DNA from 3 places in the Streptomyces sp. NBC_00820 genome. Region 2 is predicted to be linked to each of the others. Evidence: riboswitches for the same ligand, from Rfam matches in the RefSeq annotation. Region 2 holds a riboswitch; each other region holds the start of a gene.
What was found. A riboswitch is a leader RNA that binds a small molecule or an ion and turns the genes downstream of it on or off. The one in region 2 is predicted to bind cobalamin.

Region 1: it holds a riboswitch for cobalamin, as region 2 does, so the genes downstream of both, OIB37_RS09155 (cobalamin biosynthesis protein) here and OIB37_RS34585 ((2Fe-2S) ferredoxin domain-containing protein) in region 2, are expected to answer to the same signal.
Region 3: it holds a riboswitch for cobalamin, as region 2 does, so the genes downstream of both, OIB37_RS24435 (ribonucleoside-diphosphate reductase subunit alpha) here and OIB37_RS34585 ((2Fe-2S) ferredoxin domain-containing protein) in region 2, are expected to answer to the same signal.

Annotation. Positions count from the first base shown of each region.
Region 1 covers NZ_CP108882.1:1,991,291-1,994,558, forward strand. The annotation lists gene OIB37_RS09145 (inorganic phosphate transporter) at 1-635, shown strand, start outside; gene OIB37_RS09150 (hypothetical protein) at 670-897, shown strand; cobalamin riboswitch at 1,221-1,341, shown strand; gene OIB37_RS09155 (cobalamin biosynthesis protein) at 1,440-2,384, shown strand; gene OIB37_RS09160 (cobyric acid synthase) at 2,381-3,268, shown strand, end outside.
Region 2 covers NZ_CP108882.1:7,751,795-7,755,062, reverse strand. The annotation lists gene OIB37_RS34590 (SAM-dependent methyltransferase) at 1-729, opposite strand, end outside; gene OIB37_RS34585 ((2Fe-2S) ferredoxin domain-containing protein) at 968-1,387, opposite strand; cobalamin riboswitch at 1,449-1,569, opposite strand; gene OIB37_RS34580 (SMI1/KNR4 family protein) at 1,935-2,183, shown strand; gene OIB37_RS34575 (hypothetical protein) at 2,359-2,733, opposite strand; gene ctaD (aa3-type cytochrome oxidase subunit I) at 2,730-3,268, opposite strand, start outside.
Region 3 covers NZ_CP108882.1:5,374,202-5,377,469, forward strand. The annotation lists gene OIB37_RS24435 (ribonucleoside-diphosphate reductase subunit alpha) at 1-1,924, opposite strand, end outside; cobalamin riboswitch at 2,050-2,187, opposite strand; gene mctP (monocarboxylate uptake permease MctP) at 2,360-3,268, opposite strand, start outside.

The sequences.
Region 1 (3,268 bases), 5.8 Mb from region 2:
TCGCCCCCGGCTCGAACCCTCCCACCTGGGTGATCCTCTCCGCCGGCCTGGCCATCGCGCTCGGCACCTACATCGGCGGCTGGCGGATCATCCGCACCATGGGCAAGGGTCTGACCGACCTGGAGCCGCGCCAGGGCTTCGCCGCGCAGACCAGCGCCGCCACGGCCATCCTGGCCTCCTCCCACCTCGGCTTCTCCCTCTCCACCACCCACGTCGTCTCCGGCGCGGTGATGGGCGCGGGTGTCGGCCGCAAGGGCGGCGTGGTCCGCTGGTCCACCGCGACCCGCATGTTCGTCGCCTGGGCGCTGACCCTGCCGGCCGCCGCGCTGGTCGGCGCGGGCGCCGAGTCCGTGACGGACCTCGGCGACTGGGGTACCGCGCTCGTCGCCGTCTTCCTGATCGCCTCCAGCGCCGCGATCTGGAAGTTCTCCCGCCGCGAGGTCGTCGACCACACCAACGTCACCGCCGACGACGCCACCACCGAGCCGATCGGCGCGGTCACCGCCGCCATGGCCGCGGTCGCCCCGCCGCCCACCGGCGCGGTCACCGAGGACCTGGCGATCACCATCCCGGCCCAGGCCATCGCCGAACCGGCCCCCGCGACCCCGGCCATCCCGCCGGCCGCCACGGTCTGACCCCCGCGCCCCGGTAACCGAAGGAAGCATCCTCATGAAGATCGACTGGGCGGCCATCGGCTCCGTCTTCGGCGTCAGCCTCCTGGTGGCCGTCGGCCTGGTGGCCCTGTTCACCCTCGGCATCAACGGCCTGGCCCGCCGCGAGAAGGCCGTCGCGCAGGGCGGCTCGGCGGCGCTCGCGCTGGCCGGCGCCTACGTCTGCTTCGCGGCGTGCGCGGCCGCGGTGGCGTACGGCATCAGCCTGATCGTCGCGAAGCCCTGACCCGACGGTCCTGACTGCGCGCCCTGGCTCGACGGTCCTGACTGCGCGCCCTGGCTCGACGGTCCTGACTGCGCGCCCTGGCTCGGCGGTCCTGACTGCGTGTCCTGACTGCGCGTGCAGACTCGGCCGGTCGCGGCCGGGTCGCCCGGCCGAACGAACGACCCGGCCACTGAACGACCGGCTGAACGGCTCCTCCCGGCATGTGCCGCGGGGAGCCGTTCGCATGTCCCGGTGGCGCTCGGGCGGCCGGGGTGTGGGGCTCAGCACACTCTCCCCCCGCAGGTCAACGGCAGGTTGACGTCGTTCCGGGCGCATGGTGGACTTCCCAGGCCATGTACGGCGGCAGCAGAGGAAGTCCGGTGCGAATCCGGCGCGGTCCCGCCACTGTCACCGGGGTAGGAACCCCCGGGAGCCAGGAACTCTCGCCGCCGGTCTCGTCGAACCAGGGCGTGGACACCCTGAGTGAGGACATACCGCCATGCTCGGCTGCCCGTTGAGGACAAGTACCAGGATCGCCCCTGTGCCCACGGCCGGCTGAGCCGATGGGTGCCGATCGCACTTACGCGTACGGTGCCGCCGCCGGCCTCCTGGGCGACCTGCTCCTCGGCGATCCCCGCCGCGGGCACCCCGTCGCCGCGTTCGGCCGGGCCGCCGGAGCCGTGGAACGCGTGCTGTGGCACGACCACCGCGGCTGGGGCGCGCTGCACACCGCCGTGTGCGCCGGTGGCGCCGTGGCCCTGGGTGCCGTGGCCGAGCGCGCCGTACGCCGCTCCCCCGCCGCCCGCCTCGCGCTGACCGCCGCCGCCGCCTGGTCCGTCGTCGGCGGGACCTCGCTGGCCCGGGAGGCGCGGGCCGTCGGGCGTGCCCTGGAGGCCGGGGACGTGCCGGCCGCCCGCGCCCGGCTGCCGCATCTGTGCGGCCGCGACCCGCAGGCCCTCGACGCCGACGGGATCGCCCGGGCGGTGGTCGAGTCGGTCGCCGAGAACACCTCCGACGCCGTCGTGGGCGCGCTGGTGTGGGGCGCCGTGGCCGGGGTGCCGGGGCTGCTGGGCTTCCGGGCGGTCAACACCCTCGACGCGATGGTGGGCCACAAGTCGCCCCGCCACCGGCGCTACGGCTGGGCCTCCGCCCGCCTCGACGACGTCGCCGGCTGGCCCGGCGCCCGACTGACCGCCGTACTCGCCACGCTCGCCGGACCCGACCCGCGCGGGGCCGCACGGGCCTGGCGGGCCGACGCCCGCCGGCACCCGAGCCCCAACGCCGGGCCCGTCGAGGCCTCGTTCGCGGGCGCCCTCGGCGTGCGGCTCGGTGGAACGCTGGCCTACGGCGGCCGCGTCGAACACCGGCCCGTGCTCAACGGGGCCGCCGGGCGGTCCGTCAGCGTGGCCGACATCGACCGGGCCGTACGGCTCTCCCGCCGCGTCGGCCTGCTCGCGCTCGGCGTCACCGTCGCCGCGCGCACCATCGTGAAGGGACGTGGAAAGTGAACGGTGGTCTCCTCGTCGCCGGCACCACCTCCGACGCCGGCAAGAGCGTCGTGACGGCCGGCATCTGCCGGTGGCTGGTGCGCCAGGGCGTCAAGGTGGCGCCCTTCAAGGCGCAGAACATGTCCCTCAACTCCTTCGTCACCCGCGAGGGCGCGGAGATCGGGCGGGCACAGGCCATGCAGGCCCAGGCGTGCCGCGTCGAGCCGACCGCGCTGATGAACCCCGTGCTGCTCAAGCCCGGTGGTGAACAGAGCAGCCAAGTGGTGCTGCTGGGAAAGCCGGTGGGCGAGATGAGCGCCCGCGGCTACCACGGCGGGCGCCAACAGCGGCTCCTCGGCACGGTGCTGGACTGTCTGGCCGAGTTGCGGGGCACGTATGACGCGGTGATCTGTGAGGGGGCCGGTTCACCCGCCGAGATCAATCTGCGGCGCACCGACATCGTCAACATGGGGATCGCGCGGGGGGCGCGGCTGCCCGTGCTCGTCGTCGGCGACATCGACCGCGGCGGCGTGTTCGCCTCCTTCTTCGGCACGGTCGCCCTGCTCTCGCCCGAGGACCAGGAGCTGGTCGCCGGGTTCCTGGTGAACAAGTTCCGCGGGGACGTCTCGCTGCTGGAGCCCGGCCTGGACATGCTGCACGGGCTCACCGGACGGCACACCTACGGCGTGCTGCCGTTCCGGCACGGCCTCGGCATCGACGAGGAGGACGGCCTCAGGGTCTCCCTGCGCGGCACGGTCCGGGAGTCGACGGTGGCTCCCCCGCACGGCGAGGACGTGCTGCGGGTCGCCGTCTGCGCGATCCCCCTGATGTCCAACTTCACCGACGTGGACGCGCTGGCCGCAGAACCGGGCGTCGTCGTGCGGTTCGTGGACCGGCCCGAGGAA
Region 2 (3,268 bases):
GACGCCGGGATCGACGAGCTCCAAGCCGTCGAAGAACCTGGTCATCTCCTCGACCGTGCGCAGGATGTACGGAGCGGCGCCGCTGCTGTTGTACGCGTCCTGGGCCTGCTCGAAGACCGGGTCGATGCCGCGTGAGCCGTCGTTGATCGACAGGTAGCTGCCCGACGGCAGGGCGTCCATCAGCCGGGTGACGATGGCGCGGGCCCGGTCGCCGTCGGGGACGTGCCCCAGGATGTTGCTGAGGACGAGCGCGGTGGGTCGGCTGAGGTCCAGCGTCCCGGCGGCGGCCTCGAGGATGCGGTCCGGGTCCGTCACGTCGGCGTCGATGTAGGCGGTCGCGCCCTCGCTGGAGGAGTACAGCAGGGCGCGTGCGTGAGCCAGGACCATCGGGTCCTTGTCGACGTAGACGATCCGCGTCTCGGGGGCGAGCCCCTGGGCGACCTCGTGGGTGTTCTGGGCCGTCGGCAGGCCCGTCCCGATGTCCAGGAACTGCCGGATGCCCGCCTCGGAGACGAGATACGCGATGTTGCGACGCAGGAAGGCACGGCTGCTGCGGGCGATCGTGACGATGCCGGGGAAGACTGCGGTGTACGCGTCGCCGGCCTTCTCGTCGACGGGGTAGTTGTCCTTGCCGCCGAGCCAGTAGTTCCAGATACGGGCGGAGTGCGGCACCGACGTGTCGATCGTGTCGCGCATCGCGCTTGCGGGCGTCGCCGCGGGGTCGCTCATGAGGGGTGTCCGTCTTTCAGCCGGGGCGTGGATCATTCATGCCACAACCTACGTCCGAACATCCGCCTCCCACCCACCAGTTCGAGTTTTCCGGGTGACCGGAACGGCCGGAGTGACCGGAGTGACCAGAACGGCCGGAGTGACCGGAGTGGCCGGGCACGGTGACGCGCGGTGGCGTCCCGCGCCGGCCCGGGTCACCCCGCGGACCGGCCATACTCCGGCCGACCCCACGACCGGCTCAACGCCCGTTACGGATGGCCGCACCGAGCCGCGGCGGTGGGAAGGCGTACAGATCGAGGATCGCCGGCAGGGGTGCCACACCCGGGCCGCCCGCGCGCACCCAGCCGATGACGTCCTCCGTCGCCTCGGGGTCGTTGACCAGCCCCAGCCAGACCGGACGGCCGCCCGCGGCCCGGCCGGCGGCGGAGGGCTGTACGACGATGACGTTGGCCTGGTCGCACGCGTCGAGGCAGTCGGAGACCCGCATGGGTACTTCGGCGCTCAGACGCGCGGTCTGCGCCGCGTGGTCGACGCCGGTCACCTTGGCACTGCCGCAGCAGCAGTCCCGGCACACGACCACCCGGCACGGCACCGGACCGGCACCTCGTGCGGCCGTCGCCTGCGTCGCTTCGGTCGCTTCCGTCGGCGTTTCGGGCATGCCCGACCACCCCTCCCCCGGGGAGATCCGCCCCGGTGTCCGTCGAGGAGGCGACCGCGTGAGTCTCCTGGCTCTCGGGTCGTCGCTCGCCCCGGCCTTCCCACCCCCTGGGGGCAGTGGCCTGTCGGGACGCGCTCACCGATCACAGTGGCGGGACCGCGCCGGATTCTCACCGGCTTCCTCGGACCGCCGTCGCCCTGTCACCGGACATCATCTCATCGCCGGCTTCACCCCGTCCCCGGCATCGGTCCCGGGACCGCGCCCGTGCCCGTGAGCCGGGACCGCGCCAACTCGTCGCTGCCGCCCTGTCGGTGGCGGCAGTCGCCACACCGCGTCAGTCACGCCACGGCCCGAATCCCGGCAGTGCCCGTCCATGTTCTAAAGTGCGACGCCGCGCCCGCGCGGTCTTCTCCCAGCCCCACCATCACAGGAATCTCCTATGCGTTCGGCATCCGTACTCCTCCTGATCGGCGCCCAGTCCGGGGCGGCGCCCGCCGCGCCCGCCGCGGCCGTGCGCAAGGTCCACAAGTCCTGCGCGGGCTGACGCGTGAACGGCGGCTTCGACGTGGCTCAGGCCCTGGACGGCACGGTCCTCGACCGCGGGCGGGTCTGGGCCTTCGTCCGTGACTTCGCCGCTGCCTGGGGTGATCCGCCGACCGGGAAGGACGGCACGTCTCCAGCGGAACTGACGCGGGCGGAGGCGGCGCTCGGCTGCTCCCTGCCGACCGCGCTGCGCGAGTTCTACGGGCTCGTGGGAGCACGGCCCGACCTGGTCGCCAACGTCCTGCCCTTCTGAGCCCTGCCCGTCCGCGGCTCGGCCGCGCCCGGGCGGAGGTCCGGCGGGAGCGCCGAAGCGGCGGCGCCCCCGACACACGGGTGGCCGGACCGCGGAGGCGGTCCGGCCACGCCGGTACGGCGAAGTGTCCGTCCGTGTTCTCGCCGTACTCGGGAGAACCGGGGAACGCTGCGGGTCAGCGAGCTGTCAGCGCGAGGGAGCTCGTGACCAGGGAGCAGACGAGCAGGAGGGAGGCGCAGGCGACGTGCCGCTTGAGCAGGGTCTGCCGCAGCTCGGCGTAGCGCGTCTCGTATTCGCCGCGCAGGCGCTTGGCCCGGTCCGCGGTGACCTGGAGTGCCTGTCGCGTCAGGCCCAGGCGCTGCTCGGTGTAGTGGCGGGTGAGGTCTTCCGCCTGCCCGGTGGTGAGCCAGGGCAGGCGGGCACAGAGGGCTGCTGCCTCGCGCTCGGCCTGCTCTCGCTCGGCGTGCAGAAGGAGGTAACCCTCGACCTCGTTGGCGACCGAGGGGCCGCGCCGCGCCGGCGGGGGGCCGGGACGGTTCGGCGAGGTCACGGCCGGCTGCCTTCTGTGCCGACCGCCGGCCGCCTGCCGCCCTGCGCCTCCTGTTCGAGCTGGGCCACCTCGGGGTGGTGCAGGTCGAACGCGGGGGATTCGCTGCGGATCCGCGGCAGGGTGGTGAAGTTGTGCCGCGGCGGCGGGCAGGAGGTCGCCCACTCGAGTGAACGGCCGTAGCCCCACGGGTCGTCGACGCCGACCGGCTTGCCGTACTTGGCCGTCTTCCACACGTTGTAGAGGAAGGGCAGCATCGACAGGCCGAGCAGGAAGGAGCTGATCGAGGAGATCGTGTTCAGGGTGGTGAAGCCGTCGGAGGCGAGGTAGTCGGCGTACCGGCGCGGCATGCCCTCGGCGCCCAGCCAGTGCTGGACCAGGAAGGTGCCGTGGAAGCCGATGAACAGCGTCCAGAAGGTGATCTTGCCGAGGCGCTCGTCGAGCATCTTGCCGGTGAACTTCGGCCACCAGAAGTGGAAGCCGGCGAACATCGCGAAGACGACCGTACCGAAGACCACGTAGTGGAAGTGGGCCACGA
Region 3 (3,268 bases), 2.4 Mb from region 2:
CGCCGGACAGCGTCTCGCGCTTGAACAGGTTGGACACCTGCGGCTCGATGCACTCGTACACGCCCGCGATGGACGCGATGGTGGCCGTCGGCGCGATGGCGAGCAGCAGGGAGTTGCGCATGCCGACCGAGGCGATCCGCTCCCGCAGGGCCGCCCAGCGCTCGGGCCAGTTCAGCTCGACGTCGAAGTGGTCGGGGTGCAGCACACCCCGGGCCGTACGGGTCTTCTCCCAGGCCGGCAGCGGGCCGCTGCGCTCGGCCAGGTCGGCGGAGGCCTCGTACGCGGCGAGCATGATGCGCTCGGCGATGCGCGAGGACAGGGCCTTCGCCTCGGCGGAGTCGAAGGGCAGACGCAGCTTGAAGAAGACGTCCTGCAGACCCATGGCACCCAGGCCCACCGGACGCCACTTGGCGTTGGAGCGGCCCGCCTGCTCGGTCGGGTAGAAGTTGATGTCCACGACGCGGTCGAGGAAGGTCACCGCGGTGCGGACCGTCTCGTCCAGCCGCTTCCAGTCGATGTCCCCGTCGACGACGAAGGCGCCCAGGTTCACCGAACCGAGGTTGCAGACCGCCGTCTCGCCGTCGTCCGTGACCTCCAGGATCTCCGTGCAGAGGTTGGAGGAGTGGACGACGTTGCCCGGCTCGGCCGTCTGGTTGGCGGTGCGGTTGGCGGCGTCCTTGAAGGTCATCCAGCCGTTGCCGGTCTGCGCGAGGGTGCGCATCATGCGGCCGTACAGCTCACGGGCCGGCATGGCCTTCTTCGCGAGCCCCGCGGCCTCGGCCTTGCGGTAGGCGGCGTCGAACTCCGCGCCCCACAGGTCGACCAGCTCGGGCACGTCCGCCGGGGAGAACAGCGACCACTGCTCGTCGGCGTTGACCCGGCGCATGAACTCGTCCGGGATCCAGTGCGCGAGGTTCAGGTTGTGCGTACGGCGCGCGTCCTCACCGGTGTTGTCGCGCAGCTCCAGGAACTCCTCGATGTCGGAGTGCCAGGTCTCCAGGTACACCGCGGCCGCGCCCTTGCGCCGGCCGCCCTGGTTCACCGCGGCGACCGAGGCGTCGAGGGTCTTCAGGAACGGCACGATGCCGTTGGAGTGCCCGTTGGTGCCGCGGATCAGCGAACCGCGGCTGCGGATACGGGAGTACGACAGACCGATGCCGCCGGCGTGCTTGGAGAGGCGGGCCACCTGGTGGTAGCGGTCGTAGATGGAGTCCAGCTCGTCCAGCGGGGAGTCGAGCAGGTAGCAGGACGACATCTGGGGATGCCGCGTGCCGGAGTTGAAGAGCGTGGGGGAGGACGGGAGGTAGTCCAGGCGGCTCATCAGGCCGTAGAGCGCGGTGACCTCGTCCACGGAGCGGGCGCTGTCGTCCTCGGCCAGACCGCACGCGACGCGCAGCATGAAGTGCTGGGGGGTCTCGATCACGTGCCGGGTGATCGGGTGGCGCAGCAGGTAGCGGCTGTGCAGCGTGCGCAGGCCGAAGTAGCCGAAGCGGTCGTCGGCGCCCGTGTCGATCAGCGCGTCCAGCCGCTCGGCGTGCAGCCGCACGAACTCGGCGGTGCGGTCGGCGACGAGCCCTTCCCGGTGCCCGACCACGACGGACTCCGTGAAGGAGGTCACCCCCTGCGAGGCGGCCTCGGCGCGGATGGAGAGGGTCAACAGGCGGGCGGCCAGGCGCGAGTACGCGGGGTCCTCGGAGATCAGGCCGGCGGCCGCCTCCGTGGCCAGTTCGCGCAGCTCCGCCTCGTCGGCCCGGGCCGAGCGGCCGCGCAGCGCGGCGGCGGCGACCCGGCCGGGGTCGGCGTCGGGGAGGTCGGCGGTCAGCTCGGTCAGGGTCCGCAGCAGCGCGGCACCCGGACCGTCGGTCTCCACCGGGGCCTCGGTCGCCAAGGTGGCTGAAGCCGGATCGGCAGGCGCGATGGTCACGTGGGGGCTCTCCCTCGCTCGGCACGGGGGCCTGGCGGAGGGCATTGGCAGCACGAGCGCACACGGCGTCGCGTCCACCGGCCCACTCCACGAGGCCCGGACGTCTTGGGGCACCCGGACCGGACGGCCGGGCGCGGCTGTCGACAGGTCCTCGGACTGACCGAGCACACGCCGCCTCAGGGACGGACACGTACAAGTACACCGTTGCGGGACAGTTCCGGATTCGCACCGGATTCCCCTGCGGCGACAGCGATGACGAGCATACATCTAGTGCTGGGCTGCCGTGGCACCACCAGATGTTGTGTCTGCTGTGTGTCGTGCTGGATTCAGAGCGTCAACACGCACGGCAGCGGGCCGCCGTGGGACATGCTCCACGACGGCCCGCTGCGGGGTCATCACGACCGGGTGCGCGGCTCCTGCGAGCCCCTTGTGGGACTAGTGAGCACTCCCCGCAGTGGCCGGGGGAAGCTCCGCCCGGACGCCCGGGTCGCCCGCGTCCGCGGTGTAGTCCTCCGGCCTGGTCTCGTCGACGCCCTCGGGGGCCTTCAGCGCCTTCAGGGCGAAGGTGAGGACCACGGTGACGACCACGTTCAGGACGAACGCCGTGAGGCCGATGTAGCCGATCTCACCGATGCCCGGGATCTCCTTGGCCGAGCCGCCGAAGTGCGCCTGCGTCGGGGAGGCGACCCCGTAGGCGGCGGCCGTGCCGTAGATCATGCCGACCGCCCAGCCGGCCAGCAGCGCCCAGCGGTGGAACCAGCGGGTGAACAGGCCGCCGACCAGGGCCGGGAAGGTCTGCAGGATCCAGATGCCGCCGAGCAGCTGGAAGTTGATGGCGACCGTCTTGTCCATGGTCAGGACGAAGACCAGCGCGCCCACCTTCACCAGCAGGGAGACCAGCTTGGAGACCTTGGTCTCCTGCTCGGGCGTGGCGTCCGGCTTGATGAAGTCCTTGTAGATGTTGCGGGTGAACAGGTTCGCCGCCGCGATCGACATGATCGCCGCCGGCACCAGCGCGCCGATGCCGATCGCCGCGAAGGCCACGCCCGCGAACCAGGACGGGAACATGTCCTCGAACAGCTGCGGGATCGCCAGCTGCCCGTTGGTGACCTTCACCCCGGCCGCGATCGCCATGAAGCCCAGCAGGGCCAGCAGGCCGAGCATGAGGGAGTACAGCGGCAGGATCGTGGTGTTGCGGCGGATCACGTCACGGCTCCTGGACGACAGGGTCGCGGTGATCGAGTGCGGGTACATGAAGAGCGCGAGGGCCGAGCCGAGCGCCAGGGTGGCGTACGTCCACTGGCCCGCCTCCGCCGGCACGAGAGCGCCGCGCGGCTTGCCGGT